2 regions of the Photorhabdus viridis genome follow, and region 2 is predicted to be linked to the other one. Evidence: predicted binding sites of a transcription regulator. Region 2 holds the regulator's gene; the other holds the start of a gene.

Region 1 (16,170 bases), on a different contig from region 2:
AGAAGAGAAGCCAGATAATATTATGCAACTGCTGAAAGGCAATTAATTTAATCCTCCATGATCAAAGGCGGATTAATCCCAATAACCATACTTTTAGTGTGTTATCTGTTGTGGTTATTGGGTAAACTATGGCGATTATCGCGGCGTAAAACCCGGCTGCGCAGAGTCACCATCGCGCAATATATCAAACATCTGCAAGCATTGCGCTTTGGTAGACAGAAACATCGGAAGGAATAAGAATGTCTGAGCAAGCCATAGTTTGGGATCTGCCTTTGATCCAGAAATACAACCACTCCGGCCCCCGTTATACTTCATACCCTACGGCGTTGGAATTCAATCAACAGTATGATAATTCTGCATTTATGCAGTCAGCTGCCCGTTATCCTGAACGACCGCTTTCTCTCTACGTCCATATCCCGTTTTGCCATAAACTCTGTTATTTCTGTGGTTGCAACAAACAGGTGACTCGCCAGAAGCATAAAACAGATGAATATCTGCAACTGCTTGAACGTGAAATCCGTGAGCGTTCGACACTGTTTTCTGGCCGTAACGTTAGCCAGATGCATTGGGGTGGTGGTACGCCAACCTATCTTGACAAAAACCAAATCAGTAAATTGATGGGAATGTTGCGTCACCATTTTAATTTTTTGCCGGATGCTGAAATTTCTATTGAAATCGATCCGCGTGAAATTGAATTAGATGTGATTAATCACCTGCGCAGTGAAGGTTTTAACCGTCTGAGCATGGGAGTGCAGGACTTTAATAAAGAAGTACAACGTCTGGTTAATCGAGAACAGGATGAAGATTTTATCTTTGCTCTGGTAACACGAGCCCGTGAAACCGGTTTCAATTCCACCAGTATTGACCTGATTTATGGTTTGCCGAAACAGACGCCTGAAAGTTTTGCTTTCACTTTGAAACGAGTATTAGCGTTATCACCGGACAGAATGAGTGTTTTCAATTATGCTCATTTACCGAATCTGTTTGCCGCCCAACGTAAAATCAAAGAGCATGATTTACCAAGCGTCGAACAAAAGTTAGATATTTTGCAAGAAACCATCGCAACACTGACGCAAAATGGTTACCAGTTTATTGGCATGGATCATTTTGCTCGCCCAGATGATGAGCTGGCGGTAGCTCAGAGGGAAGGGCGGTTGCACCGCAATTTTCAGGGTTATACCACTCAGGAAGCGTGTGACCTGCTGGGAATAGGCGTTTCTGCTATTAGCATGTTGGGTGATAGCTATTCTCAGAACCAGAAAGAGTTAAAAACCTACTATACACAGGTCGAAAAACAGGGGCATGCCCTGTGGCGTGGTTTAACTCTGTCTCAGGATGATTGTATCCGCCGTGATGTGATTAAAGCGCTGATCTGTAATTTCCGGCTAAATTTTGCTGATATTGAGCAACAATATAATCTGAGTTTTACCCAGTATTTCGCGGAAGATTTGCAATTATTGGCACCATTGGTTGCAGATGGGCTGGTGGAAATGGATGAAAAACAGATCCGGGTGACATCACGGGGCCGGTTGCTTATTCGTAATATCTGTATGTGCTTTGATATTTACCTGCGCCAGCCGGTTCGCCAGCGACAGTTTTCGAAAGTGATTTGATTATTCAACTGAATAGGGCTGGGTGATTATCCCTGCCCTTATATCTTAAAAATATCAATATCACTTGGCAGGTTTTGGACAATCTTCTGACCATTTAACGAATTTAGTGTTACTTCCAACTCTTTTGATAGCCATTGAGAGATCAATTATAAATTGCTTTACGCCATGTTTTTACTCTGCTGATGTTTTGGTACTTTTCAGTAAATTATACCGGAGATGTTTATGGCAAAAACTATATTATCTATTACAGTTAATATCGATGATCTAACTAAAAGTATAAGTAGATATAGTTATGGCATTGTCGGATATGAAAAAGATTATCCTCTGGCTATTTAAGCAAAATAATTTTTTAAAATAATATACAGGAGCCACCTATGATTGATTTACGTAGCGATACTGTTACCCAACCCTGCGAGGCTATGCGTAAGGCCATGGCATTAGCAGAGGTAGGCGATGATGTGTATGGCGACGATCCTAATGTTAACCAGCTTGAACACGAAGGAGCTGTACTGGCTGGTAAAGAAGCTGCGCTGTTTCTGCCTACTGGTACGCAAGCTAATTTAGTGGCGTTGCTCACCCATTGCCAGCGGGGTGATGAATATATTGTGGGTCAGAAAGCGCATAACTACCTATATGAAGCGGGTGGTGCTGCCGTATTGGGCGGTATACAGCCGCAACCGATTGATATGGCGGCTAATGGAACATTGCCTCTGGATGTTGTCGCCAGTGTTATCAAGCCAGACGATATTCATTTCGCCCGGACCCGTTTACTCAGCATAGAAAATACATACGATGGTAAGGTACTACCACTTGCATATTTGCAGCAGGCCAGAGTTTTTACGCAGGAGAAAGGCTTGGCATTGCACGTTGATGGGGCGCGTATTCTCAATGCGGCTGTGGCGTTAGATGTGCCACTGAGTACTCTCTCTCAGTATTGCGATACTCTGACCATCTGTCTGTCCAAGGGGTTGGGAGCGCCGGTGGGTTCTTTACTGTGTGGTGATGCGGAATACATCAGGCAGGCACGGCGTTGGCGCAAAATGACTGGAGGAGGAATGCGTCAGACGGGAATATTAGCTGCCGCAGGGCGTTATGCATTGCAGCATAATGTTCAACGGTTACGCGAGGATCATGATAATGCCCAGTGGCTTGCTGAACAATTGAGTGAGCTGGGTGTGGAAGTTTTGGCGCCTGGGGCACAGACTAATATGGTATTTTTACGCATACCAGCACATGAAGCCACGCAGTTGGGGCCTTGGATGAAAGAACGAGGTGTGATGCTGAGCGTAGAGTCTATCACCCGCTTAGTGACACACCTTAATGTTTCTCGTGCTGATCTTGAGCGACTGATTACGTTGTGGCGTGAGTTTCTTACTGTTGCTGGATCTGATAAGTGCGAGAATGTGACTGAAACTCGTGCTATTTATGGTTAAATTTTTTGAATAGTTTTTACAGTATTTTGAGTACTATTTATCAAATTCTGCTCTATTTATTTATACATGAAGGAGTGCTATTGTCATTAATAGAATTTTCTTGATTAATATAAGAAGATAAGTAATTAATCGTTCCCTTTATAAAAAGGGAACGACAGAAGATTTAAAATTTGTTTTTGTAATGATTATTGTTTATTAAGTCTATATTACAGAGTGATTTAACTATTCAAGGCACAATTTTAAATAAAAAGCATTTAACTTTTCAAGAATAGATTTATTTTGCAGCGAATATGGCCGTATCGACAGTTATCACATCGCAGAGTTCTTCATTGCCCTGCGTGAAACCTATCCGGTCAATCAAAAGGTTCATATTATCCTTGACGGAGCCGGTTACCACCGGAGTGGGCAGGTAAAAGACTGGTTAAAGTTAAATAAATTAAGTTTGCCATTTACATTCCTATTTAGTGTTTTATCAATCTTCATAACACCTGAATTTGACTGTTTTTCGCTCTACAAAATTAAATTCCAGATTGGAAGCAAATTCATGGCATTGGTACTTCCCCCCTATCTCATATTAACTCAGTCATAAATTTAGTTACCTACAATGAGTTAGACATGAAAATCAGCAGAACACACAAAAAAGCCTTATTTCCCACTACATTGAACTACTCAGTGGTTACAACAACTCAAATAATGGAATTTATGATTAATTTCATTATATAAACCGTACTTATTATCAAAATATCATCACATTAAGGGATTAACGCTTCTGACTATTACCATCTGGTATCGGCAACAATCACCACAACTTGACCGCCATTTTATGTCTTTGCCCAAATTTAAGCCACCCGAAAGGGTTTTTTTGTACTATCTGACTATCTTTCCTACAATAAATATAAGGCGTCACCGCCTACAGTTTTGATTTTTTTCCTTTTGTGACAGCTTTGGCTAACCATTCTAAGGAGGGGATTATGTTCAGTTCAATTGCACTGTTTTGGGCGCTGTGTCTTGTCTGCATTATGAATATGATGCGCTACTTCTCTTCACTGCGGGCATTGTTGTCTATTCTTCGCCAGTCCGATCCCTTGCTTTATCAATCAGTAGACGGTAACGGTTTTTTTACTGCTCATGGACAGCTTAATAAGCAGATAAGGCTTGTGCACTATATCAATTCGCAACGTTACCTGGATCATCATGATCCAGCAGTGGTGCTTCGCTGTGAGCGGCTGAGGAGGCAATTTATTCTGACGAGCGCGCTGAGTGGATTAGTTGTTGTTTGTCTGATTTCGATGTTGATTTGGTATTAAAACAAAAGGCGGTATAGTTAACCCATACCGCCTTCAAATTATTCGTCAAAACAATTAAATCAGTTTCAAAGCGAACCAGTAGAAAATACCGGATAACCCAATTGAAACCGGCAGGGTCAGTATCCAGGCCAACATGATGCTCTTGATTGTTTTACCCTGAACACCACCACCATCAACCAACATCGTCCCCGCTACCGCAGAGGAAAGAACCTGTGTAGTCGAAACCGGCATCCCGGTATAACTCGCCACACCAATTGAAACAGCCGCAGTCATCTGAGCTGAAACACCCTGTGCGTAGGTCATACCTTTCTTACCAATCTTCTCGCCGATAGTCACCGCAACGCGTTGCCAGCCAACCATAGTTCCCAGAGATAGTGCCAGCGCCACTGCAATGATGATCCAGATAGGTGCATACTCAACAGTATACAATAAGTCTTTACGCAGTTTATTCAGGAAACGGGCATCTTCAGCACTGGTTTCCGGCAGTTTAGCCACAGATTCCGCAGTATCGGCAATACACATCAACATGCGGCGCATATTATTACGCTGTTCAGGATTCAGCCCACTATAGCTCTGAATGCCCTTCAATATGCTTTCTGTCTGGTTAAGAACAACTACAGCGCGAGTGCTGTCACAATGAAATCGCTCTTCCGACTCATCTTCTGCAACAGCAACCAATGGCGTCAGTTCAATGGCATGAGATAACGCGGTACCATGCCGCTGATAATATTGTTGCAGGTGAGTAACCGCATCGTAAGTACGGGCAATGTCATAGCCATTAGCATTCATGTTTACGACAAATCCCGCCGGAGCTACGCCGATCAGCACCAGCATAATCAAACCGATGCCTTTCTGACCATCATTCGCCCCATGAGAGAAACTGACTCCTACCGCAGACAAAATCAGCGCAGTACGCGTCCAGAACGGCGGCTTACGCTTACCATCTTTCTTTTCGCGTTCAGCGGGCGTCAGATGAATACGTTTGCGTTTCTTAGTGCTACTCCAGTAACGGCGTAGCAGAAACACAATTGCCCCGGCAATGATCAATCCGATTACAGGAGAGAGGATCAACGACAGGAAAATCTGTATCATCTTCGGCACATTCAGCGCATCAACCACAGAAGAATTGGTCACAATGGCATTGGTCAAGCCAATACCAATAATGGAACCAATCAGGGTATGAGAACTGGATGCAGGTAAACCGAAATACCAGGTACCAAGGTTCCAGACAATGGCAGCCAGCAGCATGGAAAACACCATGGCAAGACCATGAGCAGAACTGACATTGAGCAGAAGATCGGTAGGGAGTAAATGTACAATCGCGTAGGCGACACTTAATCCACCAAGAAGAACACCAAAAAAGTTAAATACCCCAGCCATGACGACTGCGAACTGTGCTCGCATAGCACGGGTATAAATAACTGTTGCTACCGCATTCGCGGTATCATGAAAGCCATTAATGGCTTCATAAAACAGCACAAACAGCAGTGCCAGTACTAACATTAGGCTGGTGTGAAAATCCAGGCCAGTAAAAAGATGTAGCATAAACGTTAAGCCAGTTAGTTGGACATGAACGCGGCGCATTATCAGTGACAAATGCTAGCGGGGAAAGTGAAATATGAACTTTTTTTGATTTCATGACAACCAGATAACAATAAGAAATGGGAATATTCCTTATATATCATAAAATTGCATATCTTTTAAAAAATTGACAATTTTAAGACAAAAAATAAGTTTACCTGACAAATTCAGGTCATACGGGGACTTTTTTCCGCAAAATTATCAAAAATGCAACACTTTAAGGGAAGTTCCCGCTAAATTATTCGGTTATAAAGAGAGAAACAGTGGAAAGATTTGATGTAGTTATTGTTGGTGCCGGCGCAGCCGGTCTGTTTTGCGCAGCTCAAGCTGGGCAACGTGGTTTACAGGTGCTGGTTCTGGACAATGGCAAAAAAACCGGGCGTAAGATTTTGATGTCCGGCGGTGGGCGTTGTAACTTCACTAATATGTACACAGAATCATCAGCTTATCTTTCCGCTAATCCCCATTTCTGTAAATCTGCCCTAGCCCGCTATACACAGTGGGATTTCATTGAGCTGGTCCAACGCCATGGCATTGTCTACCACGAAAAAACCCTAGGACAGCTTTTTTGCGATGATTCAGCCCAGCAGGTAGTTGATATGTTGTTAAAAGAGTGTGAGGCTGGTCAAGTCACTATCCGCCTACGCAGCGAAGTTAGCCACGTAGAAAAAAAGGAGCTGGGTTTCGTTATCACTGTTAACGGAAAGGAAGTAAGTACACGCTCACTGGTCATCGCTTCCGGTGGGTTATCTATGCCGGGTCTTGGCGCAACCCCTTTTGGTTATCGGATTGCAGAACAGTTTGGTCTGAAAGTCTTGCCAACCCGCGCCGCTCTCGTGCCTTTTACTCTGCATAAACCACTTCTGGAGCAACTTCATGTGCTTTCCGGTGTGTCCGTTCCCGCCATTGTCACCGCGGAAAATGGCACGCTGTTCAAAGAAAATATTCTGTTCACCCACCGAGGACTTTCTGGTCCAGCAATTTTACAAATTTCCAGTTATTGGCAACCGGGAGAGTTTGTGAGTATTAACTTACTTCCAGACATTGATCTGGAAACGTTTCTGGAGACAGAACGGAGTGCTCACCCAAACCAAAGCGTAAAGAATACCTTGGCAAAATTATTACCGAAGAGGCTGACAGAATGTCTGCAAACACTCGGCCAACTCCCGGATGTTTCTCTTAAACAGCTGAACTCAGTTCAACAAAAACAATTGATGACAAACCTCCAGTCATGGCAAGTACAACCCAACGGTACTGAAGGCTATCGTACTGCTGAGGTTACTATGGGCGGCGTGGATACTCATCAGCTTTCATCCAAAACAATGGAGGCTAATCAGGTAAAAGGACTCTATTTTATCGGTGAAGTGGTAGACGTCACCGGCTGGCTTGGCGGCTATAATTTCCAGTGGGCATGGAGTTCCGCCTGGGCATGTGCGCAAGCGTTGTGACTTTTGTGGAGAGACAATAAAGTTTGCCCGTAAGGAGCAGTTTTTGATGCGCAATTTACTGATATTTCTGTATTCAACCCATCAAAAACTGCAAATTTAGCATAATCTATTTCATCGGATAAAATTGGCATTATTGAAATAAATGAACACTGGTGTAACGGGGCGCACGTTGCACTTATTGCGTTAATCCAGCTCTAACTACCGGAATCATGACTTGGGTGGTTTAGCGCTGTCAATTGACGCAATCATCATTCTGAAAATGACAGATATGGAGCATATTTTTAATTGAAGATTCTAATATCTTTCTAGGACAAGCAAAATTCAATCTCGCAAACCCATGTCCTTCCGCACCAAATTTTTCACCATTATCTAACCAAACTTTTCCTTGTTGAATTAATGTATTATTCAAACTATCTAAATTGATATTTGTTTGCCGAAAGTCTATCCAAGATAAAAATAATGCATCAGATTCAATCACTCGAATACCCTCAACACCATTCAGCATAGTATGTAATAAATTATAATTTCCCTTTAAATATAGTAAAAGCGCTTCTAACCACTCCTGCCCTGTTTTATAGGCTGCTTCACACGCGGCTAATCCTATCATGTTGGGGCGGGACATATCGTATCGCAGAAATTCTTTTTTTACTCTTTCACGTAGCTTATTATTTTTAATAATAATATTAGATGTTTGCAGCCCTGCTAGATTAAAGGTCTTACTTGGTGAGGTACACGTAATACATATCTCAGAAAAATAAGGGTGCAGAGCTGCTAAAGGTGTGTATTGCGAACGGTTATTGAAAATTAAATCTTGGTGAATATCATCTGATATGATGATTATTTTATGTTTCAAACAGATATTACCAATGATATTGAGCTCGTCAATAGACCAAATTTTACCAATTGGATTATGGGGATTACAGAGGATAAGCATTTTTGTTTTTACTGTAATGCTTTCTTCTAGCTCATCAAAATCAAGTAAATATCGACCAGTAATATTATGAAGAGAAACAGTTATTGCGGAGCGTTGATTGGCGAGTATAGAGCGCGAAAATGCCCCATAAACAGGTGTCATTATAATGATAGAATCATCGGGCTCCGAAAGTGCATTAATTATAATATCAATCGCAGTAACAACACCTGGGCTCTGAACAATCCAATCAGGTTCAATTGTCCAGTCATGCCTGTTTTTTTGCCAGTCTATAATCGCATTTAATGTTGATAAGCTACAATTAGTGTAACCCAATATACCATAATCAATGATGTTCAAAAGCGCTTTTCTGACAGAAGGAGGACACTGAAAATCCATATCTGCTACCCATAATGGTGTTGGCTTGTTATCGGTATACAGCGGGTCTTGAGGGTATGTCCATTTAGTAGATGAAAAAATAGAACGATCGAATATAACATCAAAATTGAAATTCATACATCCGCCATTAATTATTTTTTTTAATTAAAAAAGTATAATAAATCAATAGAGTTATCAAGCTAGTTAGAGATAATAATGAAAACAGTAGAGTAGCATTAAATAAATCAAGCATAATCCCTCCGTAAATAGGGGCTAAAGCTGATCCAATACTTGACATATTGGAAGCACCAAAAAAAGCTCCCCTTAAATGGTGAGGTGTGAGCCTATCAACTTCGACATTAAACGTAGGTATGGCAATTATTTCTCCAAAACTCAGAATGACAGTTGCGACACAAAGATAATAAACTGTATTAATAGGTGAGAATGCAAAAATGATTTGAGCTACGGCAATTAACATGATACCAATTAATATTTTTATTCTTGGGGTAAAATTTCTTAATAAAAATAAAATTGGCATTTGCAAAGTGATAATTGTCAATGAGTTGACAATAACTAATAAAGCAATAAAACTAGTAACATTGTTGATATTTGATCTAGATAAATATTGAACAAGCGTAGAATCAAAGTTAGCATAAACAAACATAACAAGAACATTACATAATAGAAGTATCACGAATGTTCGGTGAGAAATAATTATGTTCAATGTTTTTGTAAAACTAATATCATTGCTGACTTTTTTTATTTTTTCTTCTTTTTTTGAAGATAATAAAAAGACACGCAACATAATACCATAAACAAAATAAACAATGGCTGTAATTAGAAAAGTTTCTCTCTGTGCCGATAGGCCAGAGGCTAATCCAATATAAGGACCAATTGCAGCGCCAACATTGACCAAATAATATCGATAGTATTGTATTGACTCTCTCTCTTTAGGGGAGTTAATATAATCGCCAATTAAGGCTTTGCTACACGCTTCTAACAGAGCACGACCAATACTAATTCCGGATATAGAGATTAAATATAATATAGGTGAAGATGAGAAGGAAATCATGATGAATGAAATAATGCTTATCATCACCCCGATAAGCATTATTGTTCTGCGGCAAAAAATATCAGACAAATATCCGGTATAAATGCCCGTTACTGAGCCTAAGATACTTGACAGCGCCAATAATCCGCCAATTCCTGTCGCTGACATGTTAAACTGCCGATAAAGGATCATCGCTAAAAAAGGCCAAACCATAAAATAGGCGGCTCTTGTTAACAGTGTCCCCAGTAACATGATAAAAATTGGGGGAGGTAAATGTTTTAATAAAGATAATCTGAATAGAGATGCCATTAGTTCACCAGGATACGTATTGAGTTACGCTGACTCTATTTCGATAATAACACTCTCTTTAAGGTGGTGACTTTCAAATTCAGCTTGCTCCGCTGTTACGCCACACGCAATAGCATATCCTAATCGTTGAGAGCTATTTTTCAGTAATTTAATATGTTCTCCAATGTTAACATCAAAATGGACAAAGTCATTCTTTGTGTAATTTATCTTTTTAACAATGCCAGAAGGTGCAGTGATATAAGAAATAGCGGCATATTTATTGAACTTCTTACTCAAGTCAGGTGAAATATCTAACGAAACTTGGATAACTGCTTTCCACATATCAATACCGGTAGCCATTTCCACTAATTCAGGAATATGATCTCCTCCTAACCGAGCTCCTACTTCAATGACTTTGACACCATCACTTGTTACCTTAACCTCGGTATGTCCTCCTCCATTATAAATACCTAACGCGAGCAAAGCTTGTGTTACCACTTTTTCTATTTCGATTTTTTGTTGTAATGGTAGATTAGCAGGTAATGTATGCCCTAATTCAACAAAATAACCATTATTTGATACGTATTTTTTAGTAATTGTGATAATGTTCACAACACCATTAAAGGAAATAGATTCAATACTGTATTCTTGTCCTTCTAGATATTCTTCTATCAAAAATAAAGAAGCTTTTTTTACTCCAAATGGAGGAGTTATTTCACAGACTTCACGGAAATTCCTTTCCAATTCGATGACATTATCATTACGTAAAACACCTCGACTTCCGGCCATGTTAATAGGTTTTATAATGTTTGGATACCCAATTTTGGCTGCTTCTATTTTTGCACTGTCAACATTCGAAATTAGAGCGTATTTAGGGATAGGAACATTTTTTTGCCTAAAAGATTCTCTCATTAGGTGTTTGTTTCTTGCTTTCAATGCATTTTCATATGTTATTCCTTTAAGGCCTAATGTTTCTGCTACTTTAGCCGCAAGGGGAACATAGAACTCCATAAATGTAATAACACCCTGTATTTTTTTCTTAGCATTGATATGCTTAGCCATATTTACAACAAGTTCATTATCATTAGTATCTGCTTCGAAGAATTCATCAATATAGAGTAAATCATTGTCAGATACTTTATTATAGTACTTCCTTGATCCAATGAATATAATATAAGCGCCCAGTTCTTTTGCTTTTTTTAACCCAATCGAACCGGATGGGTTTTTTTCTATTACTAATAATCTATTAGACATTTCTAATCTCTATCGATCTACCAGAGAGGTTATTCATTAGCTCACGAGAAAAACACCCATTCTTTAACACACCGTTTAATCTTTTATTAACAAGATCGTTAATTTCATCAAGATAAAAATTAACTTTATATGTTATCGTTTCATTGTGGACATTAGTCACTCTAGTTAAGTTTCCTACTTTAGGTTCAAAAATATTCACACACCCTACAATGTCGCCAATCTCTTCATAAAAATAATTTTTATGCTTTTCTCTACTTTTTTTATTTTTTAACGGAATAATGGCAAAAAGTTGTTTGCCCGCCTGGCAATGACCAACAGATGGCGGTAATCCTAAAACATCTATCCCAAAAGAACCAAAGTCCTCACTCACACCTAGTTGAAAATTTAATAAAATATTTTCATGAAAATATTTTATATTCTTATAAAAATCAGCACACATTTGATGCGTTATTTCTAGGTGAGGGTGCTTTCCTCCATGATCAAAGAATTTATTAAATCGCAGAGTATCGATTCCTATTTTATTGAAATAATCTAGATAACGTTCGAGCATTTCTTTCGATACGTTGTGTGACCCTACAGTGATACCAATGCCTATTCTAAATCCATTAAAAATATCTCTATTTTTTGCGTTGTAATCCTTTATAATTTTTAAAACACGCTCAAGGTCTGTGCCATACAAAACCCCTTTTATTGGGTATTCATAGCTATCAGAAATTATTCCTTTTTCGTTAATTAATCCGTGAAAAGTAAGTGTGATTGTCCGGTATCCATAATCTCTTGCCGTATCTAAAAGAGACTCTGATTTTTCACTTAATAATGGCCGACCACTTGTCCAAGCCTCTCCACTCTCCATTGCAACGCTGGATGATGTATCACCTTCAAAATAAGTTCTCGCTCTCGCAACACCATAATGTCGCATCAGTTCACCATCATAAGCAAAACTATCCGTGTATCTTGGATAGACTTTATAACCTTTTGATCTTAAAAAACGAGTAATATTTACTCCTTCATTATCTTTAAACTTTAACTTTTTAACGTGTTCATAGTTAACAAACCAACAATGCTTACAAGCTTGTCCACATGTTTTGCTACCAATATAAGTATCAACATCAAGATAAATATGAATGTCTTGGGGCTTTATGTGACACGTTCTGGCAAGCTTTGTACAAATCCCGTAGGATCAGCTTTAGCCGCATTAAGCAAAGTGCTGTCATCAAAAGTTAGGTAAGCCCGCCCAGGCTCTAGCGCTTTCGCCAACGTTGTTTTGCCGACCTGGCGAGGACCGAGCAGGCACACCACTGGCGTATCAACCAATGCTACCTTGAGCTGTGGTGCTATGTATCTTGGGTGTAGTGTGTTATTCAAAGCTGTTCTTTTGTGCAATGTGGAGAATGAAGCTTAAATTGGCCCGTCTATTTGTTGGTTATGCTACCGTCTAAATGCTGGTTTGTATAGCGTCTATTTGCTGGTTTAATCTCCGTCTATTTGTGGGTTTATGACGTTCTTATACAACAATCAAAACTTTTTGAGTGTTTATCGCCCCTCGTCTGAGCATCAGGAGAAACTTCTAAACAACCAATATTGAGAAAATTATAGGGTCTTACTGATACCGGAGACCTGCAATAAGCTTATTTGAATTATACATACATATTCCTCTTCTCAGTTAATTTATACTTTTTAAATAAAAAATACAGGAATATCACTGCAAGCAGGATACTTGTTAATTTGAAAGTAAATTCGATAGAAATAAGTTTTGCAGTATACCCCCCAATAATTGGCATCAAAATTGCCACTACAGATGAAATTTTCTGTATACCTCCTGTAGCTTTCCCTACATGTTCAAAACCAATAATATTTCTTACGCCGTATCTGATTGCGAAAAATGTCACACCAGAAGCCGTACCAACCAGGAAAATTAATAAATAGTATGTAGCATAATGATTTGTTTTTGCGTCTAAAAAACCAACCCCCCAAAAGGCCACAAAGTTAACCATAATGGAAAATAACAGGAGATTCTTGGCTGACAATCTTTTAAGTAACCAACCAGAAATTCTCGTTCCTACTATGCCACCGATCCCGAGAAGTGAAATTATGTAGCCTATGCTACTTTCACTTTGTCCAATCTTCTCGAAGAAGATACCAAGCATATCATTGCTAAGAAAAAAGGCTAAGTTTGACAAAGTATAGGCCGAAACAAGTAAATATAAGTCCGGTTTACTTTTCAATTGCTGTATAAGTGAGAAACGTTCTACGGCAGTAGAATTTATATCTTTATTTTCATCAGACCGAAAAGTATTATCAAAGTATGATGTCAGCATGCCGACTAAGTTAAATATCATTGATAATGACAGGACAAACCATAACCCATAGTACGTGTTTAAATAAACAACAAATAATGGAATGGCTATCCTGCTAAAGTTAGTAATATATCCATAAATTTCATAAAATCTTTGAGATTCATTATCATCTATATTCAATTTTGTATTTGATATTCCAAGACCACACCGACAAGTTGTCTTGATTAATGTAATTACATAAAGAAATATAATTGGATCAGCTACAGATAAAAAAGGCATGACAATGCCATTAATAAAGAACAGCAGTATCCTCCATTTTAATATACTCCCGTTGTCAAACAGCTTGCCAAATAATCCACTTGCCACCAGGAATGGAATAGCGAAGCAAGCACCTAATATTCCCATTTCGGATGGCGTAGAATGCAGACTATATATAGCTATAATACTTAAAATAGCATAATCAAGATAAGTATCAAGTTCATTTACACCTATACTAATGTACTTTTTCATCGGTTATCATCCAGATTATGATAGGCATAAACATATATTTACACCTATCTTTATTTTGTAAAAAAAAATATTATCTAGAAATTGATAGTCCATAATTACTCCTTTCACAGTTTAGGTTAACATTAATTTATTTACCGTAAGTAAAATTAAATATAAGCCAACACATTCCTTTATGTAAATTAGCTGTTAAATTAAAAATTTTATTATTGTGAGCCAACTCATGTTTTTATAACCTCCCAACATTCCTTATTCTTATATTTGAAAAACAATTTAAATACATACATATACCACATGAAATATTGAATGATTTTCTCGCATTAATCTTATTGTACACATTTATTTACATTCAGAATTAATAAATGCATTACATATCAACACATATAAAAAAAGCCCCAATCTTGCATTCGCAAAACTGGGACCTGGTGTCTTTCGCTTTATGTCGGGGAACTGAGCACCATGACAAGATGGGAGAAGAACCGCCAACTAGCTACGCATTGAAAGCTGGCTCATAACCTGAACCACTTTCCCACTTTTATTGAAAAAGCATTTATTATCGAGATAACGATCGCACATAAACTGGGCAGTAGCTGCGCAATAAAACCAAGAATAGTTCCCTGACTTACTGGGGAATGATGATGAGCCTCGCCACCCATAGCAATTTGCATGAAAGCGGAATTTGTCAGGTAGGCATAAACCAGGCCGCAAGTTCCCGTAACCAGCAGAAAACTTATCAGCATGGCGACCACCGCCCCCGCCATCTGAGGTAATCTTGTTCTGATTGAATGGATGGCGAGAGCGGTCAGGCAACCTGCGGCAAAACCCCAGCCCAATATATACCAAACAGCCATTAACCCTTTCAGCGCAGTGTTGTGCGCCATTTCCAGAATATCGGCACGCCACAATATAAGGTTCAGACATGCAGCCAGCACAGCCAGAAATACGGAAATAACGAAGCTGTTGGGCAAACTCGATTCTTTATTCACTAAAACACCTTTAGACAGTCAAGGAATCTTGCACCTTTTATCGAGTTAAGAAGAAAACTGCCCAAAATACCAGCAATGAGTGCAGCAGTGTATCCCTTAATAAGGAACAACAACGGCATGTCTATTGAGCCCCAATAATTCAGCCCCACGTTATGGTCCAACCCCCAGCAAAGTGTCTGGCAAACACTGAAAAACAGAGCACTACTCACTGCGGTCATGATATAAGCTCCAGCGCTTCCAGGCATAAAACGGGCTGAGAGCAGATAGGTCAATCCCCCAACGGCGGCCCCCATGCCGATACCGCATAAACCAAGAGCCCATACCAAACGCCATACCAGCGGGCCATTGTCGGGAAATAAAATAAAACTCATTAAAAGAAATCCAGCCTCTGCGATAAAACCCAGAGAAATAAATAGCTTAATCGTGCGTATAGCACGTTTTTCCCCTTCTGCCACCGCATATTGCGGATGTTGTTCATTCACAGCTTGATTAGACATTTTTCATCTCCTTAATGTGCGTTAAGTATCACAAAATACTGCGGAAAATAGTCTGATAGTGTTTTTTAAATCTGAACCCAAATTGTCTTTCTGCAAAACAGAGGAAATTGTATTTCCTTCATAATTTACCTCTAATTTGTTTCAATCACTGGCTTTTCTTAATTATATAAGCTATTACTGAATAAAGTCAGAATAATAGATCAAATGAATTATTTGAGAATACAAGCAAACCAACAGATCAAAGAAAACAAACTATATATGATGTAATTACTATGGTATGAGGATGAAAACCTGTCAATGTAAAAGAAGAAATTAAGAAAATAGTCCAATATATAGAATTAATATTTTGATGCTTTCTCCCACCAGCCTGACAGAACCCTTGCGTTATTATCCAGGAATAAACACTGAACTTGAGTTGGCAAACAACGCCACACCTATTCAGTGTTGCCAACTTGGCTGTCCCACTCAAAGAATTGGCTTTTAAATGATAAAAGATGCGATGCCATTTATTGCTATAAGAAACAACTGATTTCATTTCTGCGCTCTTAATTCCCTAATATACTTAGCATCATAATTATTTCACCCTGGTTAATAACTTGCGATTTGATTATTTATCACTA
Region 2 (16,170 bases):
TTCATGACACTCAAGACACTGGCGACGCCGGCGTACCTGCGAGCCATCCCCCACCAAACGGGAGTCAATCACTTTGGTATCAACAGCGGCACAAAATGGGCAATGCATATCACTTCCTGATGGTTAGTCCGAACTAGGTTTACAGTTTACCTTAATCTGAACAAAAAACACCCTGCCAGCCAGATACTCACAGGGTGTTTGAACAGCATCAAGGCAGAATAGTTAAGGCAATAAAGATGGCTGATCAGCCCCTTCCTTCTCAACCTTTTGCTGAATCATGTGTTCACGCTTCATACCCAGTTTCAACGCTAATGCGGAAGCAACATAGATAGAAGATATCGTACCGATAGAAACACCGATTAACATCGCCAGCGAGAAGCCTTTCAGCATCGCACCACCGAAAATATATAACATCAGCACCACCAGTAAGGTAGTCGCAGAAGTCATGATGGTACGGCTCAGTGTTTGCGTCAAAGAGACGTTCATAATTTCATACGACGTACCCCGACGGATCTTACGGAAGTTTTCACGGATACGGTCAGAAACCACGATACTGTCATTCAATGAATAACCGATAACGGACATCAGCGACGCCACAATCGTCAGGTCAATCTCGATATGAAACAACGACAGAACCCCGAGCGTAATGATGACATCATGCGCAAGCGCAAGAACCGCCCCCAACGCCAAACGCCATTCAAAACGGATCCCAACATAAATCAAGATACAGATAAGGGCCGCCAGTAACGCCATCGCACCATTTTGAGCAAGTTCAGCACCGACACTTGGCCCAACAATTTCAACACGATTCACACTCGCGTCTTTATCAACGGAGTCATTGATGACCTTAATAACCTTTTTGCTCAATTCTTCATTAGCAGCGCCCATCAGCGGTGGCATACGCACCATCACATCACGGCTGCTACCGAAGTTTTGCAACAAAGGATCTTCAAAACCCGCTTTCGCCAGGCTATCACGCATCTTATCCAAATCAGCCGGCTTACTGAGTTTGATTTCAATTACCGTACCACCGGTAAAATCCAATCCCCAGTTAAACCCGCGGGTTGCCATCACAAAAACAGAAGCCACCAACAGCAGCAACGAAATTCCGAAAGCAACGTTGTCCCAGCGCATAAAGTCATAGACTTTGCGGCCATAGTTCAATTGTTCAACAGTATAATCCTGTGCCACAACGTGCTCCTTAGATTGACAGCTTCTTAATACGCTTACCGCCATATAGCAGGTTCACGATAGCCCGAGTACCTACAATAGCAGTGAACATAGAAGTAGCGACACCAATTGACGTTGTTATCGCAAAGCCTTTAATTGACCCTGTACCAACAGCGTAAAGAATGACCGCAGTGATCAGCGTAGTCAGGTTGGCGTCGATAATACTGGAGAAAGCGCCTTTATAGCCTTCATGTATCGCTTGCTGTATGGTACGGCCATTACGCAGCTCTTCTTTGATACGTTCGTTTATCAACACGTTAGCATCGACTGCCACCGCCAGCGTCAGAACAATACCTGCAATCCCCGGCATAGTGAGCGTAGCCCCCGGCAACAGAGACATAACACCGACAATCAGCACCAAGTTAGCCAACAGCGCACTACTCGCAATCAAACCGAATTTACGGTAGTAAATCACCATAAACAGGATTGATGCGACCAAGCCCCACAAACAGGCTTCCAGACCTTGCTCGATATTTTGCAGGCCAAGGGTTGGCCCAATGGTACGTTCTTCCACAATCTGAATCGGCGCAATCAGAGCGCCAGCACGCAGTAACAAGGATAACTGACGGGCTTCAGTTGCATTGGAAATACCGGTGATACGGAAATTACTTCCCAGACGAACCTGAATATTGGCAATGTTAATCACTTCTTCATTTTTGACTAACACAGCACGACCATTAGCATCTTTCTTACCACTGTCTTTATATTCCACAAACAGCGTTGCCATTGGCTTACCAACGTTGTCCTTGGTGAAATTAGACATCGCAGCGCCTCCGGCGCTATCCAGTGAAATATTCACTTCCGGATTACCATATTCATCAGTACCAGAGGTTGAATCTGTAATATGATCCCCGGTCAGAATAACGCGCTTATATAACACAACCGGACTGCCATCACGGGTATTTTTCACCTCAGAATCACCCGGTACCCGACCTGATGCAGCCGCAGTATAGTCAATACTTGTATTGACCAAACGGAACTCCAAGGTTGCTGTCGCGCCAAGAATTTCTTTAGCGCGGGCAGTATCCTGAATACCTGGTAATTCAACCACGATACGGTCAGCTCCCTGGCGCTGAACTAACGGTTCGGCCACCCCCAGTTGGTTAACGCGATTACGCAGAATGGTAATGTTTTGCTGCACTGCATAAGAACGGGCTTCACGCTGGCGCTCGTCACTCATCACCGCTTTCAGGGTATTATTGGCTCCAACACTGAAAACTAAATCACGGTGACGATTGGTAAGATAGCTCTCCGCATCAGAACGGGCGTTTTCATCACGGAAACGGATCTCTACACCGTAATTATCAATTTTGCGGACAGTGGAATAAGGAATACCTTTTTCGCGTAAATCAGTACGCAGGCCATCAATATTCTGCTCTTGCAGTTTTCCTAATGCGGTTTCCATATCCACTTCCATCAGGAAGTGCACGCCACCACGCAGATCAAGGCCCAGTTTCATTGGCTCTGCGCCAAATTTGCCCAGCCAGGCTGGTGTTGCCGGCGCCAGGTTCAATGCCACCACATACTGATCGCCCAATGCGGGCATCAAGGCCTCTCGGGCACGAAGCTGAATATCAGAATTATTGAAACGAGCAAGAATCGCGCCATTTTCCAGCACAATAGATTTACTCGTGATTTGATCTTTCTCTAAAATATTACGGACTTGGTCCAGCGTTTGCTCACTGGCGGCAATACCTCGCACGCCAGTGATTTGTACAGCCGGATCCTCACCATAAAGGTTGGGAAGTGCATAAAGCAAACCGATGAGGATCGCAGCGATCAGCATCAGATACTTCCACAAAGGATAACGGTTTAGCACGGCAGTTCCCTTCGGGAAAATCAGAAATTACAGAGCCTTCATTGTACCTTTCGGTAGAACGGCAGCGACGAAATCACGTTTAATAGTCACTTCAGTGGTGTCATTCAGTGCTAAAACGACATAACCCGTATCAGCAACTTTAGTTACACGACCAATCAAACCACCATTGGTCAGAACCTCATCACCTTTGGAAATAGAATCCATCAGTTTTTTATGGTCTTTCGTACGTTTCTGTTGTGGACGCAGGATCATGAAGTAGAAGATCAGACCGAAAACAACCAACATGATGATCAGAGAATATGGACTTCCCTGAGCCGCCGGTGCGCCAGCAGATGCCGTTGCTTCAGAAATAATACTCATTAAACTTTTCCCTCATTGTTATCAAAATTGATAGTAATCAAAAAAACCAACCGCAATATGCTATACACACTGAGGTCAGTCAATTACTACTTAAGTCAAATATTTAATAGCGGAACAGGTTTACCAATCCGCTGATAAAAATCTTCAACAAACTGTTCAAGATTACCTTCTTCGATGGCTTTACGGATCCCAGCCATTAGACGCTGATAATACCGCAAATTATGGATAGTATTCAGCCTTGCACCGAGAATTTCGTTACAACGATCAAGATGATGCAAATACGCCCGACTATAATTTCGACAAGTATAGCAATCACATTGCTCATCCAGCGGCGAAGTATCTTCTTTATGTTTGGCATTACGGATCTTAATGACACCCTCGGTGACAAAAAGATGACCATTACGGGCATTACGGGTTGGCATTACACAATCGAACATATCAATGCCACGGCGAACCCCCTCCACCAAATCTTCTGGTTTTCCTACCCCCATCAGATAACGCGGTTTGTCCTGCGGGATTTGCGGGCAGACATGTTCAAGAACACGGTGCATATCTTCTTTAGGCTCCCCAACCGCCAGACCACCTACAGCGTACCCATCAAAGCCTATCTCTACCAGACCTTTTACTGAGATATCACGTAAATCTTCGTAAACGCTCCCTTGAATAATACCAAACAAAGCATTTTTATTCTGTAACTCATCAAAACGCTTACGACTACGAGCCGCCCAGCGCAAGGACATTTCCATCGAACGTTTCGCATAATCCCAGTCAGCAGGATATGGCGTACATTCATCAAAAATCATCACAATATCAGAACCCAGGTCATACTGGATTTCCATTGATTTTTCCGGGCTGAGGAAAACAGGCGTACCATTAATTGGGTTGCGGAAATGCACACCTTCCTCTTTGATTTTACGCATCGCGCCAAGGCTGAATACCTGAAAACCGCCTGAATCCGTCAAAATCGGGCCATGCCATTGCATAAATCCATGCAAGTCGCCATGCAGCTTCATTATTTCCTGCCCTGGACGCAACCACAGATGGAAAGTGTTGCCAAGCAGGATTTGCGCACCGGTCTCTTTTACTTCTTCCGGCGTCATGCCTTTTACTGTGCCGTAAGTCCCCACTGGCATAAATGCCGGCGTTTCCACAACACCACGTTCAAAAACCAGACGACCGCGCCGGGCCCGACCATCGGTAGTTTGTAATTCAAATTTCACTTAACCTCCAGGCATCAGATAAACAGTCTGATGCTGATTTCATACATTATGACAATAAATTAAGAAACTTTTTCCTTGAAAGCCAAAGGATTACGGCGAATAAACATGGCATCGCCATAACTAAAGAAACGGTATTTCTCTGCCACCGCCTCTTTATAAGCACTCATGGTATTTTTATAACCAGCAAATGCAGAAACTAGCATGATAAGTGTCGATTCCGGCAAATGGAAATTCGTAATCAGCGCATCAACAACCTGATATTCAAACCCCGGATAGATAAAAATCTGCGTATCATTAAAAAATGGCGCAATTAATCCATTTTGGCAAGCTCTTGCTGCACTTTCCAGCGAGCGGACTGATGTTGTTCCGACAGCGACAACCTTATTCCCCCGGGCCTTACATGCGAGGACCGCATCAACCACATCCTGCGGCACTTCAGCATATTCAGCATGCATAATATGGTCTTCAATGGTTTCCACACGCACTGGCTGGAAAGTACCGGCACCAACATGCAAGGTAACAAAAACCATTTCCACCCCTTTTTCACGCAGGGCTTCCAATAATGGCTCATCAAAATGAAGGCCTGCCGTTGGCGCGGCTACTGCGCCTGGGCGCTCACTGTATACCGTTTGATACAGCTCGCGGTCCGCCTCTTCATCAGGACGATCAATATAAGGCGGCAAGGGCATATGGCCGACATCATCCAGAATGGACAGCACATCACGCTGATCATCAAAACGTATTTCGAACAGCGTGTCATGGCGGGCCAGCATCGTCGCTTTAACGTTCTCACTGTCACCCAGCAACAGCTCCGCCCCCTCTTTTGGCGCTTTGGAAGCACGCACATGTGCAAGTACCCGCTTATCATCCAGCACCCGTTCAACCAGAACTTCCAATTTACCGCCGGTGGCCTTCCGGCCAAAAATACGCGCGGGTATAACTCGGGTATTATTGAAAACCAGCAAATCCCCGGCATTCAGCTTATCAAGAACATCCGTAAAAACACCATGCGCTAACGCCCCCGTTTCACCATCAAGAGAGAGCAGACGGCAGCCACTGCGTTGTGGTTGAGGATAATGAGCAATCATTTCGTCAGGAAGTTCAAAAGTAAAATCGGAGACTCGCATTATATTTAATCATTCAGAAAAACAGGCGGACTAGTCTAGTGCCGCAACTCTGAGGGTGCAACAAATAAGCACATAACTTCGCTGATTTATATTATAATCGCCGGATGAATTTTCTCGCTCACCTTCATTTAGCTACTCTGGCTGAAAGCTCCCTGTTAGGGAATCTGATGGCGGATTTTGTTCGCGGTAATCCAGAGGGGCAATACAGCGCTGACGTAGTTGCAGGCATTCGCATGCATCGACGGGTTGATGTATTAACAGATACCCACCCGTTGGTTATTCAAGCCCGCCACCTGTTCAGTAGCCAATACCGACGGGTTGCGCCGATTACATTGGATATTATTTGGGATCACTTCCTTTCCTTATATTGGGATAAACTGGTTCCCGATGACTCATTACCCGCATTTATTCACCGTGCCCGCAATCAGATAGAACCTCATCTCCATAAAACTCCCGAAAAATTTCAGGAAATGAATGAGTTTTTATGGTCGCAAAACTGGTTGATCCGCTATGCAGATCTTGCATTTATCGCCAATGTACTAAATGGCATGGCCCGAAGACATCCCAGATTATCTGCCTTATCGGGATCATTTCAGGATATAGAACAACATTACTCTGACCTCGAAGCGTTATTCTGGCAATTTTATCCCTATATGATAGAAAAAGCGGAAAATAAAGATTTTTATAACCTCCCCCAAATGAAACTGGAAACCTCACCCAATTAACAACATGGGTAAAGCGTTACAGTAAAGAAAATAAAAATAAAGTATTGATAGGTAAAATCTATTGCAAAAATTAGTATTTTACCCTTTATTGATGTACGCTAATTCCTTATTCTACATCCAATTTTTACATAAACCTCGGTTAAAACTACAGGAGTAACTCATGGTTCTGGTAACTCGTCAAGCCCCTGACTTTACAGCAGCAGCTGTCCTTGGCAACGGCGAAATAGTTGGGAATTTCAACCTGAAAAAACACCTGAACGGTAAACCTGCCGTTATCTTCTTCTGGCCGATGGACTTTACTTTCGTATGTCCTTCTGAGCTGATCGCATTCGACCACCGCTACGAAGAGTTCAAAAAACGCGGTGTTGAAGTTGTTGGTGTTTCTTTCGACTCTGAATTTGTCCACAACGCATGGCGTAAAACTCCTATCGATAACGGTGGTATCGGCGAAGTTAAATATGCAATGGTTGCTGATACTAAACGTGAAATTCAAAAAGTATACGGTATTGAGCACCCAGAAGCTGGCGTAGCTCTGCGTGGCTCTTTCCTGATCGACAAAAACGGCGTTGTCCGTCACCAAGTTGTTAACGATCTGCCACTGGGCCGTAACATTGACGAAATGCTACGTATGGTTGACGCACTGCAATTCCACGAAGAGCACGGCGATGTATGCCCTGCGCAGTGGGAAAAAGGTAAAGAAGGTATGGGCGCGTCTCCAAACGGCGTAGCTAAATACCTGTCTCAGAACGCATCTAAACTGTAACCTCAAACGTTACCCATAATTCAGACCAGTTGGTTGCTGCCAACTGGTTTTTTTATCGCTGAAATTCCTCGTTTTGCCACCTTGCGCACAAAAAATAAATCTTTCTAATAATTATCATCACTTATAATTAAATTTACAATTGATTAACATTAAAATTCGTGTAAATAAAATAAGCGCTTCCACTTTATAAAAATCATCCCGCAAAACGACAGGAGCTCACAACATGTTGAAAACATGGAAAACACCACTGGTAATAATATCCTTACTTATCTCTTCTCATCTTTATGCCGCTTCAGAACCTGCCGTTGAAGCTAAAAATGGTATGGTTGTCTCAGCCCAACACCTTGCTTCACAAGTTGGTGTAGATATCCTCAAGATAGGTGGAAATGCTATTGATGCAGCTGTTGCTGTTGGCTATGCCCAGGCCGTTGTAAACCCATGCTGCGGCAATATCGGCGGTGGTGGTTTTATGACAATTCACCTGGCTGATGGCACAAATACTTTTATTAACTTCCGCGAAACCGCACCAAATGCGGCAAGTGCCAATATGTATCTGGACAAAGAAGGCAACGTCATTAAAGGAGCCAGTTTATATGGCTACCTGGCTGCCGGTGTGCCGGGAACCGTCATGGGGCTGGAGAGTGCCTTAAAGAAATATGGCAAATTGAGCCGCGAACAGGTCATGGCGCCGGCAATTAAACTAGCACGTGAAGGTTATATACTGACCCGAGCAGACACAGATATTCTGGACACGTCAATCAAACGTTTCCGCAAAGATCCAGAAGCAGCCCGTATCTTCCTGCGTAAAGATGGCTCCCCTTATCAACCGGGCGATAAGTTGATACAAACCGATCTGGCAAATACACTGGAATTAATCGCCAAAAAAGGACAGGAAGCATTCTATCATGGGGATATTCCTAAACGGGTTGCAGAAGCAGCTAAAAAATCAGGCGGCATTATTACCGAAGCCGATTTCGCCAATTATAAGATCTCAGAAACAGCCCCCGTCACCTGTAGCTACCGCGGTTATAAATTTATCTCTTCACCGCCACCCAGTTCAGGAGGGGTAACAATGTGTGAAACCCTGAATATTCTGGAAGGCTACAACCTCAAAGAAATGGGATTCAACTCTGCTGATTATATTCACACACTGACGGAAGCGATGCGTCATGCCTATATGGACAGAAATACTCACCTTGGCGATCCAGAATTTGTCAAAAACCCAATCGATCGTTTACTGAGTAAGAGCTATGCCGAATCTCTGCGTAAAAAAATAAAACCAGGAGAAGCAACATCATCAGAAAATGTTCAGCCGGGTATTGAACCACATGAGAAACCAGAAACCACGCACTACTCCATTGTAGATAAAGAAGGTAATGCAGTTTCAACCACTTATACAATCAATGGGCTTTTCGGTGCTGTCGTCATTGCACCGGGAACAGGTTTCTTCCTCAATGATGAAATGGATGATTTCACGACAAAAATTGGTGAGAAGAATCTGTATGGACTCGTTCAAGGTGCGACTAACTCTATCGCCCCTGGTAAGCGCCCACTATCATCAATGAGCCCGACACTCGTCACTAAAGACAATAATATATTCCTTGTCCTGGGCTCACCCGGAGGCTCCCGTATTATCTCTATCACGCTACAAACTGCCTTAAACATCATTGATCACGGTATGACTCCTCAGGAAGCGGTCAATAGCCCTCGCATTCATCACCAATGGTTACCAGATGAAGTTTATTATGAACAACGAGGTATTTCTAAAGACTCACTGAATTTGCTGGAAAAAATGGGATATAAGATGGTGGAACAAACACCGTGGGGCGCAGCTGAGTTGATTATGGTCGGTTTACCAAAAGCCGCTAACATTTCAAATACAGGTTCTTCAGGTAATGATGCTGCTGTATCTGGTCAAGTTCGTGAAAACTATTTCTATGGCGCCAATGATGTTCGGCGCCCAGCAGGTGCCGCTATTGGTTACTAACAATAGGTAATTCAGCAAACCATGTAAAAGAATACCAAGATAGCGGGATGGAACACCTTTCTCAGGCACGCCATCCCGCGCTTTCTCTAACTATCTGACGATGACAAACGGTTAAATAAACGGACCATTATCACTAATGACTTTGACTTTCTTGTGAACCAGAACGACCCCAAATACGGTCATAAATACCAAACACAACCAGAACCAACAGGGATGGCGCTAACCAAGCTAACCCTTGATCAGCCAATGGTAAACGAGTTGCCCAATTTGGTAATAAATACACCAGGTTTTCTGATGACTTGATAGCATCTAAAATACCAAACAGCAGACTGATTAGCATAACCGAAGCCAAAATACGGCTAAAATTATTCCACCAGCGCAGAGTAAAACTCAGAACAATCAAAACGATACAAGGTGGATAAATCGCAGTCAGTACTGGAATAGAAATATTGATCAAATGACTCAAACCAAGGTTAGAAGTCAGCATGGAGAACAAACCAAGGATCAGAACCAATGAACGATAAGACAGAGGCAGATAACGGCTGAAAAACTCAGCACACGCACAAGTCAATCCCACCGCAGTCACCATACAGGCGACAAAAATCAACACGGCGAGGAAAAGAGCGCCAACACCACCAAAAGTATGCTGAACATAGGCATGCAAAATTACAGCGCCATTTTCCGCATGAGGAATTAATGACCCGCTGCCAGAACCCAGTTTGAACAGAGACAGATAAACCAGCACCAGACCAAACCCGGCAATCACCCCTGCCCACGTCGCATAACGGGTCAACAATGAAGCTGAAGCAACACCTCTTGAACGCGCCGCGTTAACGATAACAATACCGAATACCATAGCGCCTAAGGTATCCATCGTCAGATAACCATTAACGAAACCACTAGAGAATGGGATTTGTTGATAAGCCTCAATTGCAGGAATTGCTCCCCCCGCAGGCCAAAGTAGAGCGGCAACGCCAAGTATACCTAACGCCAGCATTTTAATGGGCGCCAGCACATGCCCGACAGTATCAAGTAAACGACCAGGGTAAAGCGAAACAGCAATCACCAAAGCAAAATAAATCAGGCTGTAAATAAAGAGCGATAATTCACCCGAACCGGCAAGGGGAGCAATACCCACTTCAAAAGAAACCGTCGCAGTACGTGGAATTGCGAATAGAGGACCAACAGCCAGATAACAAACTGTCGCCAGCAGCAACCCCGCAGCCTTACCAATGGGTGAACTCAGCTCTTCAATACCACCGCCTACTTTTGCCAACGCGATGATTGTAATTACCGGTAAACCAACCGCGGTGACCAGAAAGCCTAATGCAGCTACCCAAACATATTCACCCGATTGTAATCCCACCATAGGAGGAAAAATAATATTTCCCGCTCCTACAAACAGGGCAAAGGTCATAAACCCTAACGCCCAAATATCCTTAGATGATAAACGATTTGTCATAATAATTGTTAATTTTTTGTTACCATTTTAATGGCTTGAATAATATAAATACCGCCAATAGTTAAGCCCGCATTGGCAATATTGAACCCTAATTTAACGATTTATTATCAAAATAATATTCACCTGTACCTGTTTAATACAGAACCATAGTGGTTATTATAGATAGAATCGCCAGCAACTGCCCACAAGTAAAACTTTTATAGTGTCAGAAGGCAATAGATAAACCAGAATGCAGAGTCATATACTGCACTCTTTTTCAAAACCAGTGATTGCTGTTAGCTATCATTGAATACACACTATATGATTTGTGTTTTTTTTAACCTTCAAAGCTAATAATTAATTTCACAAGTTAATTATTGCTTTTAATTAAATCATTATTATCTCTTTTACTGGTTAATTTAGCCGGTACAATCAATCCTGACAATAAAGTAAAACTGAAAGTTGTTCCTTGACCTATTTCACTGGAGATTTCAAGGTGGGAATGGTGGTGATGTAAAGCATGCTTAACAATAGCAAGACCGAGACCGCTTCCACCCGTTTGCCTGGAACGGGCTTTATCTACCCGATAAAAACGTTCAGTCAAACGGGGTAAATGTTCTGCACTGATACCTGGTCCATTATCTTTCACAATAAACTCGGCGCCGTGGGAGTTCTTTTTCCAACTGATATCAATCTGAGTGCCTTTCGGGGTATGATTAACCGCGTTATAAACCAGATTCGACATTGCACTACGAATCTGCTCTTCATTGCCGAAAACTTTTAGTTTTTCACTAATATCAAAATTAATTTTATAGCATTCATTACCAAGCGCGGCGGCTTCCTGACGCAATACCTTAAGCATCAAAGGCACATCAACTACTTCATTCATATCAATCTGAGGAGCCGCTTCGATTTTAGAAAGCAGCAATAATTGCTTCACCAGACTATCCATCCTCCGAGTTTGTTCCTGCATTGTATTCAGCGCCTTATTACTCAGCGAGCCAGACACCTCCTGATCCTGCATGACTTCCAGATAACCCTGCAATACAGTTAAAGGGGTACGCATTTCATGGCTGACATTGGCAAAAAAGTCACGGCGGGCATTTTCCAGGGCCCGTTTCTGCGTCACATCCCTGGCAACCATTAATAGTTGCTCTCCAGAGTAAGGCATAACCCGAAACTCAACAGTGAAACCATTATTTAATTCTATTGATAACGGACGTACAAAATCCCTGGAAAGCATATACCGATTAAAATCAGGATAACGAAGTAAATTAAAAATAGGCTGCCCATTGTCCTCAGGCCAACGAAAACCCAGTAAATGCTGGGCCAAACGGTTACACCAGAAAATATTACCCTCAGTTGTCATCATAACAATAGCATCCGGCAATAACTCAGCGCCGCTACGAAACCGTTTGATCAACAGCGCCAGTTCACGGCGCCGTTTCCGGTTCCGTTGCTGCATTTGGTGAATACCATAAAAAATCGGCTCCCATCCCCCCCTTCCCGACGGCGGCAACATCCTACGATCTAACCATAACCAATCCGAAAGTTTCAGCAAATTATAGCCATGCCATATCAGCGCCAAAAATACCGAAGCAAACAAGCACCAGGACAAATGACCAATAAATATCGACAAAACTAATGCAGGCAAACAAAAAAGAAACAGTTCTGAAACCAGTTTTTTCCAGGATAAACGTTCTAACACATCATGTTCTCCGGCGCGCAAACTCAGTAACGGGTAGAAAAACGATAACCAGTACCGCGAACGGTCTGCACCATTTTATCATGACCACCAATCTCTAATACTTTACGTAAACGGAGAATATGCACATCAACAGTTCTGTCTTCAACATAAACATTTGCTCCCCAAACATAATTGAGCAACTGTTCACGGCTGTAGACCCGCTCAGGATGAGTCATAAAGAAATGAAGTAATTTAAACTCGGTCGGCCCCATATCCAGAGCCAGGTCCTGACTGGTCACACGATGGGAAGTAACATCCAAAACCAAGCCATTCATTTCAATGATATCTTCCATCACCATAGGTGAAATACGCCGCAATACCGCTTTGACTCTGGCAACCAGCTCTTTAGGAGAGAAAGGCTTGGTTATATAGTCATCTGCCCCAACTTCGAGGCCGCGAACCCGATCTTCCTCTTCACCACGTGCGGTCAGCATCATCACCGGAATATCACGGACATTATTATCCCGTTTCATTTGCTTGATCATCTGCAAACCAGAACCACCAGGGATCATCCAATCCAATAACACCAAATCAGGATAGGGTTCAGATAAACATGCCAGCGCAGAATCATAATCCTCCGCCTCTACCGGTTGATAGCCATTTTTTTCCAGCACAAAACAGACCATCTCACGAATCGGAGCTTCATCTTCAACGACCAGAATACGTCTTGTCATGGGTTAATCCTGTTAAATATTGAGATAAACGCGACTGAGTTTTAAAAGGCATTATGCGTCAGTTTTATGACAGATTTATGAAATCCTGCCTCGGTTATCCTCCACCTGCAATCTGTTTCGCAATAATTAATTCAAACAACTATCATATTTCATCATGAATGCGAAGCGGCTCGGAGATATATTCACGAAGCCAGATTTAAAGGCGACATTCAGAATATAGCCATTATAATCATCATTCACTTTAATCCATTGCGGCGGCACTATGCGTATTATTCACACTTCGGACTGGCATCTTGGTCAATATTTTTTTACAAAAAGCCGGGCTGTTGAACATCAACATTTTCTGCGTTGGCTGATTAAACAGGTTGAAAATTACCGGGTTGATGCATTAATTGTTGCCGGAGATGTGTTTGATACCGGCTCGCCGCCCAGTTACGCCCGTGAGCTATATAATCGCTTTGTTGTTGAACTGCAACCTACTGGCTGTCAGTTAATTATCCTTGGTGGTAATCATGACTCCGTGGCAACGTTGAATGAATCAAAAGAACTGCTTTCCTGCCTGAATACCACCGTCATTGCGAATGCTGACGAAGATCCACAAAAACAGATAAAAACACTTAACACCAGGGAAGGTCAAGCTGGCGCCATTCTCTGCTCAATCCCTTTTCTGCGGCCAAGAGATATTATGACCAGCCAGTCAGGTCAGTCAGGAGAACAAAAACAACTGGCGTTACAGGAAGCAATTGCAGAACACTATGATCAACTCTATCAGCAAGCACGTAAATTACGTGATGAACTGGATTTACCCTTACCTATTATTGCCACCGGGCATCTAACCACCGTTGGCGCCTCAGCCACAGATTCAGTCCGGGATATTTATATTGGTACACTTGATGCCTTCCCGGCGCAAGCTTTCCCACCGGCGGACTATATTGCACTTGGGCATATTCACCGGCCACAAATCGTGGCTAAATCTGAACATATTCGCTACAGCGGTTCCCCCATACCGCTCAGTTTTGATGAAGTCGGGCAGGAAAAAAGCGTCTGTTTGGTGGAATTCACCCAAGACAAACTGGCATCCATTACACTTTTACCTATTCCTCAATATCAGCCCATGCAACTTATCAGGGGTGATCTGCAACAAATTGAGCAACAGTTACAGACTTTTAATGACTATAAAGGCGAGCAACCCGTCTGGTTAGATATTGAAGTTGCCACACAAGATTATCTCCACGATATCCAGAAAAGAGTTCAATTGATGGTTACAAAACTTCCTGTTGAAGTCATTCTGCTACGGCGTAGTAAAACACAGCGACAAAATATGCTGGCGCAAGAAAACAGAGAAACCCTGACAGAACTCAGCGTTAACGAAGTTTTTACCCGGCGGCTTGAACAGTCAGAACTTGAAGATGAAGAACACAAAAAACGTCTGACCACCCTTTTCGAACAAACACTGAATAATATCTATCAGGATAAAAACAAGGAGGAACAGGCATGAAAATTCTGAGTCTGCGGCTGAAAAACATTAATTCATTACAAGGCGAATGGAAGATTGATTTCACAACAGAGCCGTTTGCCAGCAGTGGCCTGTTCGCAATAACCGGCCCTACCGGTGCAGGTAAAACCACATTATTGGATGCCATCTGCCTTGCCCTTTATCACGAAACCCCGCGCCTGACAGTTTCAGCATCACAAAATGAGCTGATGACCCGCCACACAGCAGAATCCCTGGCAGAAGTTGAGTTTGAAGTGAAAGGTGTCGCTTACCGCGCTTTCTGGAGCCAACGGCGAGCGCGCAACCAGCCGGACGGCAATCTGCAAGCCCCCAAAGTGGAACTCGCATTCAGCAGCAACGGCAAAATTCTGGCAGATAAGATCCAGGATAAGAAAGAGAAAATTATCGAAATTACCGGATTGGATTACGGTCGTTTCACCAAATCCATGCTGTTATCCCAAGGAGACTTCGCTGCTTTCCTCAATGCCCAACCTAATGAACGGGCTGATTTATTAGAAGAATTAACTGGCACTGAAATTTACGGTATTTTATCCCAACAAATTTACCAGCAACATAAAGAAGCCCAGTCAGAACTGGGTATTTTGCAAGCCAAAACCTCTGCCATTGATTTGTTAACGGAAGAACAGCATCAACAATATCTCGAACAACAGCAACAACTCGCTGATTCTGAATCACGACTGAATCAACAAATAAAAACCCTGCAACATTCGGAGCAATGGCTGATTCGAGAGGAAGAACTTCAACAATTTGCTACTGAAAATCAGGTTGCTTTACAACAAGCAGAAAAAGCGCTTACCCATGCAGAGCCGCAGCTGCAAAAACTGGCCAACAGTGAACCAGCAGAAATACTTCGTCCATTATTGGATAACAAAAACCGAACTCAGTATGAACATCAGAGAATCAATAAACAGTTGGAAGATATGCGTCAGCAACTTCATCAACAGCAGCAGATATTCACGCCGATACAACAAAAAGTGACTGATGCCGATTCAGCCAGAGAAGCACATCAACAACACCGGCAACAACAAGAAAAACTGATATCAGAACAGGTGATCCCATTGGAGCATCAGATTGATAGTCAGATTAAAGATCTTAATCTTACACTGCAACAAATCGGCGAACAGAAAATAGCGTTTGAAAACAATGATCAACAATATAACGCGGCAAACCAGCACGCCCTATCATTAACCAGTCAAAGAAAACAACTAGAAAACTATTTCGAACAACAGACTTACCATCAATATTTCGGTGAAAAAATTGCTTTCTGGCAACACCAATTCTCTTGGTGGCAAGAACAGCAACAACAGATTAATCACCAGACTCAAAAAATTGACAAGTTCACCGCCGAAATCACACAGCTCAACACTAACCTGCATAAACAAGAAGCAGACCTAAAACAACAGATTGAAAATAACCAACCTCTGAAACTGGCATTTGAACTGGCAGAGCAGCAATTTTTTCATCTGCAAAAACAATATTCACCGGAGAAATTACAAAAACAATTAACTAAATATCAGGAACGACAGCCACTACAACATAAACTGGAAATACTATCCCCGCA

The links. The regulator PhoB, encoded in region 2, activates phosphate uptake and scavenging genes when phosphate is short. The targets are predictions, from matches to a motif close to CTGTCATAAAACTGNCNNAT.
Region 1: the regulator PhoB is predicted to act here: its motif matches at 6,060-6,079, upstream of pitA (inorganic phosphate transporter PitA).

The regions. Positions count from the first base shown of each region.
Region 1 is NZ_JBEJZY010000022.1:46,046-62,215, forward strand. Features, by position in the region: gene yihI (Der GTPase-activating protein YihI) at 1-46, shown strand, start outside; gene hemN (oxygen-independent coproporphyrinogen III oxidase) at 240-1,613, shown strand; gene ltaE (low-specificity L-threonine aldolase) at 1,988-3,046, shown strand; partial or broken gene ABR397_RS25035 (transposase) at 3,312-3,497, shown strand; gene uspB (universal stress protein UspB) at 4,018-4,353, shown strand; gene pitA (inorganic phosphate transporter PitA) at 4,408-5,898, opposite strand; gene ABR397_RS11265 (BaiN/RdsA family NAD(P)/FAD-dependent oxidoreductase) at 6,198-7,382, shown strand; gene ABR397_RS11270 (MalY/PatB family protein) at 7,615-8,808, opposite strand; gene ABR397_RS11275 (MFS transporter) at 8,819-10,030, opposite strand; gene ABR397_RS11280 (ATP-grasp domain-containing protein) at 10,055-11,263, opposite strand; gene ABR397_RS11285 (radical SAM protein) at 11,256-12,182, opposite strand; gene ABR397_RS11290 (AAA family ATPase) at 12,401-12,628, opposite strand; gene ABR397_RS11295 (MFS transporter) at 12,901-14,070, opposite strand; gene ABR397_RS11300 (hypothetical protein) at 14,577-15,053, opposite strand; gene ABR397_RS11305 (hypothetical protein) at 15,053-15,550, opposite strand.
Region 2 is NZ_JBEJZY010000041.1:4,208-20,377, forward strand. Features, by position in the region: gene nrdR (transcriptional regulator NrdR) at 1-108, opposite strand, end outside; gene secF (protein translocase subunit SecF) at 223-1,191, opposite strand; gene secD (protein translocase subunit SecD) at 1,202-3,049, opposite strand; gene yajC (preprotein translocase subunit YajC) at 3,077-3,409, opposite strand; gene tgt (tRNA guanosine(34) transglycosylase Tgt) at 3,505-4,629, opposite strand; gene queA (tRNA preQ1(34) S-adenosylmethionine ribosyltransferase-isomerase QueA) at 4,689-5,756, opposite strand; gene ABR397_RS16915 (acyl carrier protein phosphodiesterase) at 5,861-6,481, shown strand; gene ABR397_RS16920 (peroxiredoxin C) at 6,642-7,244, shown strand; gene ggt (gamma-glutamyltransferase) at 7,468-9,231, shown strand; gene brnQ (branched-chain amino acid transport system II carrier protein) at 9,365-10,693, opposite strand; gene phoR (phosphate regulon sensor histidine kinase PhoR) at 11,043-12,380, opposite strand; gene phoB (phosphate regulon transcriptional regulator PhoB) at 12,404-13,093, opposite strand; gene sbcD (exonuclease subunit SbcD) at 13,356-14,591, shown strand; gene ABR397_RS16950 (AAA family ATPase) at 14,588-16,170, shown strand, end outside.